DNA from 2 places in the Enterobacter sp. UPMP2052 genome. Region 2 is predicted to be linked to the other one. Evidence: predicted binding sites of a transcription regulator. Region 2 holds the regulator's gene; the other holds the start of a gene.
The links. Region 2 encodes PurR, which represses purine synthesis genes. Its sites were predicted from a motif close to CANGCAAACGTTTGCNTG; they were not measured.
Positions count from the first base shown of each region.

Region 1: purM (phosphoribosylformylglycinamidine cyclo-ligase) is a predicted target of PurR. The motif match lies at 2,235-2,252, and genes of this name have one in related genera.

Region 1 covers NZ_JBSKJR010000001.1:99,613-104,980, forward strand. The annotation lists gene ppk1 (polyphosphate kinase 1) at 1-294, opposite strand, end outside; gene purN (phosphoribosylglycinamide formyltransferase) at 499-1,140, opposite strand; gene purM (phosphoribosylformylglycinamidine cyclo-ligase) at 1,137-2,174, opposite strand; gene ACWKX3_RS00455 (6-phospho-beta-glucosidase) at 2,441-3,871, shown strand; gene upp (uracil phosphoribosyltransferase) at 4,088-4,714, shown strand; gene uraA (uracil permease) at 4,799-5,368, shown strand, end outside.
Region 2 covers NZ_JBSKJR010000001.1:1,392,324-1,397,691, reverse strand. The annotation lists gene cfa (cyclopropane fatty acyl phospholipid synthase) at 1-647, opposite strand, end outside; gene punC (purine nucleoside transporter PunC) at 946-2,145, opposite strand; gene punR (DNA-binding transcriptional activator PunR) at 2,260-3,171, shown strand; gene purR (HTH-type transcriptional repressor PurR) at 3,188-4,213, opposite strand; gene cydH (cytochrome bd-I oxidase subunit CydH) at 4,511-4,600, shown strand; gene ACWKX3_RS06425 (MFS transporter) at 4,766-5,368, shown strand, end outside.

The DNA of each region.
Region 1 (5,368 bases), 1.3 Mb from region 2:
CAGCTCGTTGTAAAGGCCATCAAATTCCTGATCGGCTTTCATCACGCGAGACTGTATTTTGCCAAGCAGATGGCGCGAGTGCGAGTTTAAACCCTGTTCTTCACTGATGATGATGCGGCGTTTAAGCTCGGCAAAGCGGACTTTATAAAATTCATCCAGGTTATTGGAATAAATACCCAGGAAACGCATACGCTCAATCAGCGGGTTACTTTTATCCGCCGCTTCCTGAAGCACGCGCTCGTTGAAGGCTAACCAACTCAGCTCTTTCTCAATGTATAACTTTTCCTGACCCATTACAGCTCACACTCCAGTTCATTCACAGGACGTGGTAAATCCGTCTCGTCCTTATTATGGCGAGCATTTCCACGATATGTCCAACAGTGCCAGAAAAGTATGACAGTTATTTTTTTTGTTGGGGATTTTAGAGGGTTGGAGAAGGGAGTATCGGGTAATGCACTCTGTAGGTCGGGTAAGCGTAGCGCCACCCGACATAACAAACTACTCTTCTGCCGCATAGCCCTGCGGGGGCAACTTCACGCCGTCCAGCCAGGCGGCACCGTCGCGCATCACCAGACGCCCGTCGACAAACCAGCTCACCACCAGCGGGTAGATGGCGTGCTCCTGCGTCTGCACGCGTTCGGTCACATCATCTTCGTTATCGCCCTCAAAGACCGGGACCTTCGCCTGCAGGATCACCGGGCCGCCGTCCAGTTCGTCGGTGACGAAGTGTACGGACGTGCCATGCTCCTCATCGCCGTTCTCCAGTACCTGACGGTGGGTGTGTAAACCGGGATATTTCGGCAGAAGGGAAGGGTGAATATTGAGCAGACGCCCGGCGTAGTGCGAAACAAACGCCGGGCTCAGAATGCGCATGTAACCGGCCAGCACCACAACATCTGGCGCGTAGGCGTCAATTTCCTGCACCAGTTCGCGGTCGAAGGCTTCCCGCCCGGAAAACTGGCTGGCTTCCAGCGCATGCGCGGGAATATTCGCTTCCCGCGCCCGCTCAAGGCCGAATGCGTCGGCCTTGTTGCTGAATACTGCCCGAATGGTGCCATTGATTTTCTTCTGTTTGCAGGCATCAATTATCGCCTGCAAATTGCTTCCGTTACCGGAAATGAGCACCACAATGTTTTTCATTCAATGACCACACGCTGTTCGGAATCGGATGCTTTGATAATACCGATTTTCCACGCGTTTTCACCTTTCTCATTCAGAAGCTTAACCGCGTTATCCGCTTCGCTTGCAGGCAGGGCGATAACCATCCCTACGCCGCAGTTAAAGGTGCGGTACATTTCATGAGAACTGACGTTGCCTGCGGTCTGCAGCCAGTTAAACACGGACGGCCACTGCCAGGAGGATTCGTCGATCACCGCCTGGGTATTATCCGGCAATACGCGCGGAATGTTTTCCCAGAAACCGCCGCCGGTCAGGTGGGCGATGGCGTGAACGTCTACGTTCTCAATAAGTGCCAGCACGTTTTTCACGTAGATGCGGGTCGGAGCCAGCAGGTGATCGGCCAGCGGTTTGCCGTCAACCTCGGTGGTCAGCGGGTCACAACCGCTCACTTCGAGGATTTTACGCACCAGGGAGTAGCCGTTAGAGTGCGGGCCGCTGGAGGCCAGCGCCACCAGCACATCGCCGTCAGCCACTTTGCTGCCGTCGATGATTTCTGATTTTTCTACCACGCCGACGCAGAAGCCTGCGACGTCATAATCTTCGCCGTGATACATCCCTGGCATTTCGGCGGTTTCGCCACCCACCAGCGCGCAGCCTGACTGCAGGCAGCCTTCGGCAATCCCGTTAATTACGCTGGCTGCGGTGTCCACGTCCAGCTTGCCGGTGGCATAGTAGTCGAGGAAGAACAGCGGCTCTGCGCCCTGTACCACCAGGTCGTTAACACACATCGCCACCAGATCGATACCGATCGTGTCGTGACGCTTAAGATCCATCGCCAGGCGCAGTTTTGTGCCCACGCCATCCGTACCCGAGACCAGAACAGGTTCACGATATTTTTGCGGCAGCGCGCACAGTGCGCCGAATCCACCCAGTCCACCCATCACTTCAGGGCGGCGGGTTTTTTTCACCACACCTTTGATTCGGTCAACCAGCGCATTACCTGCGTCAATATCAACACCGGCATCTTTGTAGCTGAGAGAAGTTTTGTTGGTCACGGCTCAAGTCCCCACGCGATTGCATAGCTAGTAAGAAAAATCGGCGCAATTCTAACAGTCCAGGCAAACGTTTGCGAGCCTATTCTCGGTGCGAGGATCTTTTTTTCCCTGCGGCCCGCCAGCAGCGTCAAACTTGACTCTGTTCACGAAAATGAAACCGGTTTCGGTTAACTGCTTGCAACACGTTATCCCTTTGCACATCATCAGAGTGAAACCGGTTTCTGTAATTGTTTTTGCAGAAGATAACGCAGAATGAGGGAAAGAGAATGCCAGGATTTAAAGAAGGTTTTCTGTGGGGTGGGGCCGTGGCGGCACACCAGCTTGAGGGCGGCTGGAAAGAGGGCGGTAAAGGGGTTAGCGTCGCTGACGTCATGACCGCAGGCGCGCACGGTGTCCCGCGTGAAATCACCAACGGCGTCCTGCAGGGGAAGAACTACCCTAACCATGAAGCCATCGATTTCTACCATCGCTATAAAGAAGACATCAAACTCTTTGCCGAGATGGGATTTAAATGCTTCCGTACCTCTATCGCCTGGACGCGCATCTTCCCAAAAGGGGACGAGCTGGAGCCAAACGAGGCGGGCCTGAAATTCTACGACGACCTGTTCGACGAGTGCCTGAAGTACGGTATCGAGCCGGTTATCACCCTTTCTCACTTCGAGATGCCTTTCCACCTGGTCACCGAATACGGCGGCTGGCGCAACCGTAAGCTGATCGACTTCTTTGTCCGCTTCGCGAAGGTCGTTTTCGAGCGTTATCAGCATAAAGTGAAGTACTGGATGACCTTTAACGAGATCAACAACCAGGCAAACTTCCACGAGGATTTTGCGCCGTTTACCAACTCCGGGCTGAAGTATGAGCCGGGCGAAGACCGCGAGCCGGTCATGTTCCAGGCCGCCCACTACGAGCTGGTGGCGAGTGCCCTGGCGGTGAAAGCCGGGCGCGAGATTAACCCTTCGCTGCACATCGGCTGCATGATTGCGATGTGCCCGATCTATCCGCTGACCTGCGCGCCGGATGACATGATGATGGCGATGAACGCCATGCATCGTCGTTACTGGTTCACCGATGTGCATGTGCGCGGCGCGTATCCGCAGCACCTGCTCAACTATTTTGCACGTCGTGGCTTCGCGCTGGATATCACTGAGGAAGACAACATCGCGCTCAAACAGGGCTGCGTGGATTACATCGGTTTCAGCTATTACATGTCCTTCGCGACCAAGGCGACGGCAGACAACCCACAGCTGGATTACGACGAGAGCAAAAGCCTGGTCTCCAACCCGTACGTGCAGAAATCCGACTGGGGCTGGCAGATTGACCCGGTGGGCCTGCGCTACTCCCTGAACTGGTTCTGGGATCACTATCAGCTGCCGCTGTTTATTGTTGAGAACGGCTTTGGCGCAATCGACGTGCAGGAGAGCGACGGCACGATAAACGACCAGTACCGCATCGATTATCTGGCCGCGCACATCAGCGAGATGAAAAAAGCGGTGGTGGAAGATGGCGTTGATCTGATGGGCTATACCCCATGGGGCTGTATCGACCTGGTTTCTGCCGGTACCGGCGAGATGAAAAAACGCTACGGCTTTATCTTTGTTGATAAAGATAATGAAGGGAACGGCACGCTGAACCGCAGCAAGAAAAAATCGTTCGACTGGTATAAGCAGGTGATTGCCAGCAACGGCGATAACCTGTAACAGCCGGGTGGCGCTAACGCTTACCCGACCTACACTACACGTAGGCCCGCGTAAGCGTAGCGCCACCGGGCAGCACCTCGCACTAAAGCCGGAGCTTGCCTCCGGCTTTTTTGTTTTTGATTGATATATGTCAAGCAAGATGGGTATGGCACAATCCGAAAAAAGCGGTATAATCCCGCGATTTTTTTGCGGATGCCGCCTCAGAGGAGAAAGAGAATGAAGATTGTGGAAGTGAAACACCCGCTCGTTAAACACAAGTTGGGCCTGATGCGTGAGCATGACATCAGCACGAAGCGTTTTCGCGAACTGGCTTCTGAAGTGGGCAGCCTGCTGACCTACGAAGCGACCTCTGACCTGGAAACGGAAAAAGTGACCATCGAAGGCTGGAACGGTCCGGTACAGGTTGAGCAAATCAAAGGCAAAAAAATTACCGTTGTGCCGATCCTGCGTGCCGGTTTGGGCATGATGGAAGGCGTGCTGGAGCACGTCCCAAGCGCGCGTATCAGCGTAGTGGGTGTCTACCGCGATGAAGAGACGCTGGAGCCGGTTCCGTACTTCCAGAAGCTGGTCTCTAACATTGACGAGCGTATGGCGCTGGTGGTTGACCCTATGCTGGCGACCGGCGGTTCTATGATCGCCACCATCGACCTGCTGAAAAAAGCAGGCTGCAGCAGCATTAAGGTGCTGGTACTGGTTGCCGCGCCGGAAGGTATCGCGGCGCTGGAAAAAGCGCACCCGGATGTTGAGCTGTACACCGCCTCAATCGACCAGGGGCTTAACGAGCACGGGTACATCATCCCGGGGCTTGGCGATGCCGGCGACAAAATCTTTGGTACCAAATAATCGAATAACGATAAAAAAGCCGACTTTGATAGTCGGCTTTTTTTTGAATAAAAACACCCACAACACTGTTCAGAGGAAAACACTATGACGCGCCGTACTATCGGGATGAGTGAAAGACCGCCGCTTTTACAGACTATCCCGCTTAGTTTGCAGCATCTGTTCGCCATGTTTGGCGCAACCGTGCTGGTGCCTATGATTTTTCATATTAACCCGGCCACCGTGCTGCTTTTCAACGGCGTGGGAACGCTGCTGTATCTCTTCATCTGTAAGGGGAAGATCCCGGCGTATCTGGGGTCGAGCTTTGCCTTTATCTCCCCGGTGCTGCTGCTGTTACCGTTGGGCTATGAGGTGGCGCTCGGCGGTTTTATCATGTGCGGCGTGCTGTTCTGTCTGGTCTCTTTCATCGTCAAGAAAGCCGGTACGGGCTGGCTGGATGTGATGTTCCCGCCTGCGGCGATGGGCGCAATCGTTGCCGTCATCGGCCTTGAGCTGGCGCGAGTGGCGGCAAACATGGCGGGGCTGCTGCCTGCCGACGGCCAGTCACCGAACTCGAAAGCCATTATCATCTCGCTGGTGACGCTGGGCGTTACGGTGTTTGGCTCCGTGTTGTTCCGCGGTTTTCTGGCGATTATCCCGATCCTGATTGGCGTGCTG
Region 2 (5,368 bases):
TCGACATCCAGACCCTGGCAGCGTTCCTGCGCCATCTTTTGCTGTTCGGCAGAGATGGTGACGCCTACAACGCTAACGCCATAATGCTTCGCCATAAAGTACGCCAGACCACCCCAGCCGCAGCCGATATCCAGTACGCGCATGCCGGGTTCAAGCTGCAGTTTTTCACAAATTAAGCGCAATTTGTCCTGCTGCGCCTCTTCAAGCGTGGTCGCCTTTTTCCAGTAGCCGCAGGAATATTGCATGAAGGGGTCGAGCATACGGCTGAACAGGTCGTTGCCAAGATCGTAGTGTTCTTTGCCAACGATCCATGCCCGTTTTTTACTCTGGAGGTTGAACAGGCGGGCGGAGGCGATGCGCAGCGTGTCTTTAACGTGTCGAGGAAGCTGGTTCTCCAGCCCCGCGCGTAGAACGCGGGTGAAAAAGATATCCAGCCGCTCGCAATCCCACCATCCATCCATATAGCTTTCGCCCAGGCCTAACGATCCCTCCTGCAGGACGCGTTTAAAAAAGTCGGGATGTTTGACCTGAGGGTCGTAAGGGGAGGACCCGTTAATAGTGATGCCCGCACGACTCAACAGTTCACTGGCGATCCGGGACCAGTTGTCGTCCGGAACGCTGACTTCTTCTATACACGATGAACTCATAGCTTCTCCATCACCTTGCTGTGATCAGAACCTTCAAACAGCGTAGACGCTTTTTATGGTTTGTGAGAAATCTCACGGTAAATGCCCGCGAGGCTAGTATCCGACGTAGAACAGAGGAAGGGAGATAACCCTTGCCGAAATGCCTTCCATGGTAAAACGGGAGCACTCCGGCTCCCGTTAACACTTAATATTTATCGTATTTATCGAACCAAATTTAGTATAGGCCTCAAAATTTGGTGATTCAATAGAAAATTCTTAGCAACCTAATCACTGATATGCAACATAATTTCCCATGCGATTATGCCTGGGAGGCGTCTGCCTGCGCGCGGCTGGCCTGCTCACGGTAGGCAGAAGACTGTATGCGATATCCGATGACGGCCAGCACAGCGGTAAACAGCATCACGCTGGTGGTGGTGAGCAGCGGGGTAACGATCAGCGCGGAAACCACGAGGCTTGCGAGGAAACATAACCCCAGCTGCAGGGTATTTTGCAGCGCCGCCGCGCGGCCGGTGGCCTGCGGGAACGGACGCAACGCCTGCGCCACCACGATAGGATAAATTGCGCCGTTGGCGACGGCCATCACGCAGAAAGGAATCAAAATTTCTGCAAGCCCCACGCCCGGAATGAAACCGACAGCCCAGGTGCCTACCACGCTCAGGGTGTAGAGCGCCAGCAGCCAGGGCAGCATCTGTTGTCCGTCCCATTTCTGCAGGGCCGCACGACAGCCGTAGCCGCCCACCAGGAAGGCGATAGTTTGCGGAACGTAGCTCAGACCGATGGCCGCCGGGCTATAGCCCATATCGTGGAGGATAAAAGGTGAGCCGGTGAGCCAGGCGAAGAAGCTCGCAGAGCAGGCGGCGTAAATCAGGACGTTACCGCGATACGCTTTGGTGCGCAGCAGGGAGATAAAGGTGATGGGCTTCGCATCGGCGTGCGTGGCTTTTTTATGGGCCGGCTTAAGCGCAAAGGCGGGCAGCATCAGCACCAGCGTAATGGCAAACAGCGTGGCGAAAATCGCCTGCCAGTCGAAATGGGCGAGGATCCAGCTGCCCAGCAGCGGAGCAAGGGCCGGCGACAGGCCGACCAGCGGCATGATGGTAGCGAAAATCCGGTTTGTACGCGAGGCCGGGTAGTAGTCGGTCACCAGCGCCTGCCAGGTGACCGCTGCCGCGCATACGCCCACCGCCTGAATAAAGCGCAGCACCAGCAGCCAGGTGGCATCACGTACCCACAGCATCCCCAGACAGCCTACGGCAAAAATCGCCAGGCCGAGTAACAGCACCGGCTTGCGGCCAAAGCGGTCAGAGAGCGGCCCCCACATCAGCTGTGCGATGGCGAAGCCCGCAAGGAATAAGCTCAGGCTGGCGCTGATGGCGGCGGCAGGCGTCTGCAAATCTTCCTGCATCGCGGCGAAAGCAGGGAGGTACATATCGGTTGCCAGAAAGCCAAGCACGCTTAAGCCGCCGAGCCAGACTAAAAATCCGTTCCTGGGTTGCATTGTTTTTTTCTCCTGAGGAGGCAGGTGTTAATTGGCGCAGAGTGTAGGGAGTGCAAAGCGGCTTGTGAAACGCTAATATTTGGTAAGTGCATTCAAATTTTTTGCAGGCAGAAAATGTGGTCTGATTATTCTCTTGAAGTTGTAGACGCCGTGGCGCGTAACGGCAGTTTTACCGGAGCCGCGCAGGAACTGCATCGGGTTCCCTCTGCGGTCAGTTATACCGTGCGCCAGCTGGAGGAGTGGCTGGCGGTGCCGCTGTTTGAGCGTCGGCACCGCGACGTGGTGTTAACGCCTGCGGGGGCGTGGTTTCTCAAGGAGGGACGTTCTGTCATCAAAAAAATGCAGATCACCCGCGAGCAGTGCCAACAGATCGCCAACGGCTGGCGGGGCCATCTCTCCATTGCGGTAGACAACATTGTGAAGCCCGAACGCACACGGCAGATGATCGTGGATTTCTATCGCCATTTCTCGGACGTTGAGCTGCGGGTATCGCAGGAGGTGTTCAACGGCGTCTGGGATGCGCTGGCGGACGGCAGGGTTGAGATGGCTATCGGCGCGACGCAGGCTATTCCCGTTGGGGGACGTTACGCTTTTCGGGATATGGGCATGCTGAGCTGGACCTGCGTGGTCGCCAGCCATCATCCTTTGGCCGCGCTGGAAGGGCCGCTGAGTGACGACACGTTGCGCAACTGGCCGTCGCTGGTGCTGGAAGATACCTCGCGCTCGCTGCCCAAACGCATCACCTGGCTGCTGGACAACCAGCGGCGCGTGGTGGCACCTGACTGGGAGTCGTCTGCCACCTGCCTGACGGCGGGCCTGTGCGTGGCGATGGTGCCCGTCCACTTTGCACGTCCGAGGATCGACAGCGGTGAATGGGTTGCCCTGCAGCTGGAAAACCCGTTCCCGGATGCAGCCTGTTGCCTCACCTGGCAGCAGAACGACGTATCGCCTGCCATGGCCTGGCTGCTGGATTATCTGGGAGACAGCGAAACGCTGAACCGGGAGTGGCTACGGGCGCCAGCGTAGCTGGCCCCGTTAACCATTAGCGACGGTAGTCGCGGAAAGGGCCATCCGCAACGGAACGGCGCTCAACAAGACGCGGGTGGACTTCAATAGACTGCGATTCTTCACGCTTGTTAACGATCCTGTCCATCAGCATGTTGAAAGCGGTTTCGCCCAGCGAATCTTTCGGCTGGTGGATGGTGGTCAGCGCCGGGGTGAAGAAACGGGCGTTACGCACGTTGTCATACCCGATCACGGAAATGTCCTGCGGCACGCGCAGACCCAGTTCATCCGCCGCACAGAGCGCACCCATTGCCATAATATCGCCCCCGCAGAAGACGGCGGTCGGGCGAGGCTGCTGGGAGACGATCTGCTGCATGGCGCGATAGCCCGATTCTGGCTCGAAGTCGCCCTGCACAATCCAGTTTTCCGGCACGGTGATCAGTGCTTCTTCCATCGCTTTCATAAAGCCAGCCAGACGCCCTGCGCCGGTGTTGCGCTCAAGCGGGCCGGGAATAACGCCAATCTCGCGATGCCCGCGTTCTACCAGATAACGACCCGCCATATAGCCGCCTTCAAAAGCGTTATCAATCACGGAGTCGGTGAAATCGGCGCGCGCTTCGCCCCAGTCCATCACCACCATCGGGATGTGACGGTACTCTTCCAGCATGGAAAGCACCGATTCCGGGTATTCTGAACACATCACCAGCAGGCCGTCGACGCGCTTTTGCGCCATCATTGAAAGGTAGGCACGCTGTTTTTCAATGTTGTTCCAGGCGTTGCCCAGAATCAGGGTATAGCCTTTCTGGAAGCAGTTTTTTTCCACCGCTTCGATAATTTCTGCGAAATAGGCCGCTTCGCTACTGGTTGCCAGCAAACCGATCGATTTGGTGTGATTCACTTTGAGGCTACGCGCTACCGCACTCGGGGAGTAGTGCAGCTCTTTGATCGCCGCCCAGACGGCATTGCGCGTCTCTTCAGCAACAAAGCGAGTTTTGTTAATAACATGTGATACGGTTGTAGTGGAAACGTTTGCGCGTTTTGCTACGTCTTTTATTGTTGCCATTAAATGTCACTCCAGACCATATCCTAAGCTCCTGATAATCATGAAGGTAAACGTTTGCCTTCTCTCACCCTTATTACGCAATCTTGAATTGCGACACGCCGGGAAAACGACACAGGACGTCAGGAGGGGGTCAATGGCCGGTACGCTAATAAATTTAGCGTGGAATTTTGTCCTATCTTGATGAAAAGGGGAAGAGCAAAAGTGGATATCAGGTTAAAACCAGGAAGATTTTTGACCTGAACTGTGTAAAAATGAGCAAGCTCACTTTTCGTGGGGTGATTAAAAGGAGAAAAATTGATGAGTTCCGATCTGAAGTTTTCGCTGGTTACCACCGTTATTGTGCTGGCATTGATTGTGGCCGGTGGTTTAACGGCTGCGCTGCACTGATTCACGCGGAGGGAGAGGCGTCTCCCTCCACATCCTCGCCTGATTGTTACCCCTCTGGCAAAAATCTTTTGCCAAAATGTAAACTTCTCATTTTTTGTGATTGATGTCATGCTTTTGGCTTCATTGTTCTGTGTCACGACGCGACACGGCATCCGGAGTTAACGCATGAAAATCAATTTCCCCTTGCTGGCCCTGGCGATTGGCGCTTTTGGGATTGGCACCACTGAATTCTCCCCGATGGGCTTGCTGCCCGTTATCGCGCGGGGCGTAGACGTCTCAATACCGGCGGCTGGTATGCTGATCAGCGCCTATGCGATCGGCGTGATGGTGGGGGCACCCCTGATGACGCTGCTGCTCTCGCACCGCGCGCGTCGCAATGCGCTGATTTTCCTGATGGCGATCTTCACGCTTGGCAATGTGCTCTCCGCAATTTCGCCTGACTACACCACCCTGATGCTGTCGCGTATTCTGACCAGCCTCAACCACGGTGCTTTCTTCGGGCTGGGATCAGTCGTTGCCGCCAGCGTGGTTCCCAAACACAAGCAGGCCAGCGCGGTCGCCACCATGTTTATGGGCCTGACGATCGCCAATATTGGCGGCGTACCGGCGGCGACCTGGCTCGGTGAAGTCATCGGCTGGCGCATGTCGTTCCTCGCCACCGCCGCACTTGGGGTTGTGGCGATGGCCGCACTGTTCTTCTCCCTGCCGAAGGGCAGCGCCGGAGAACGCCCTGATGTACGCAAAGAGCTGTCGGTGCTGGTGCGCCCT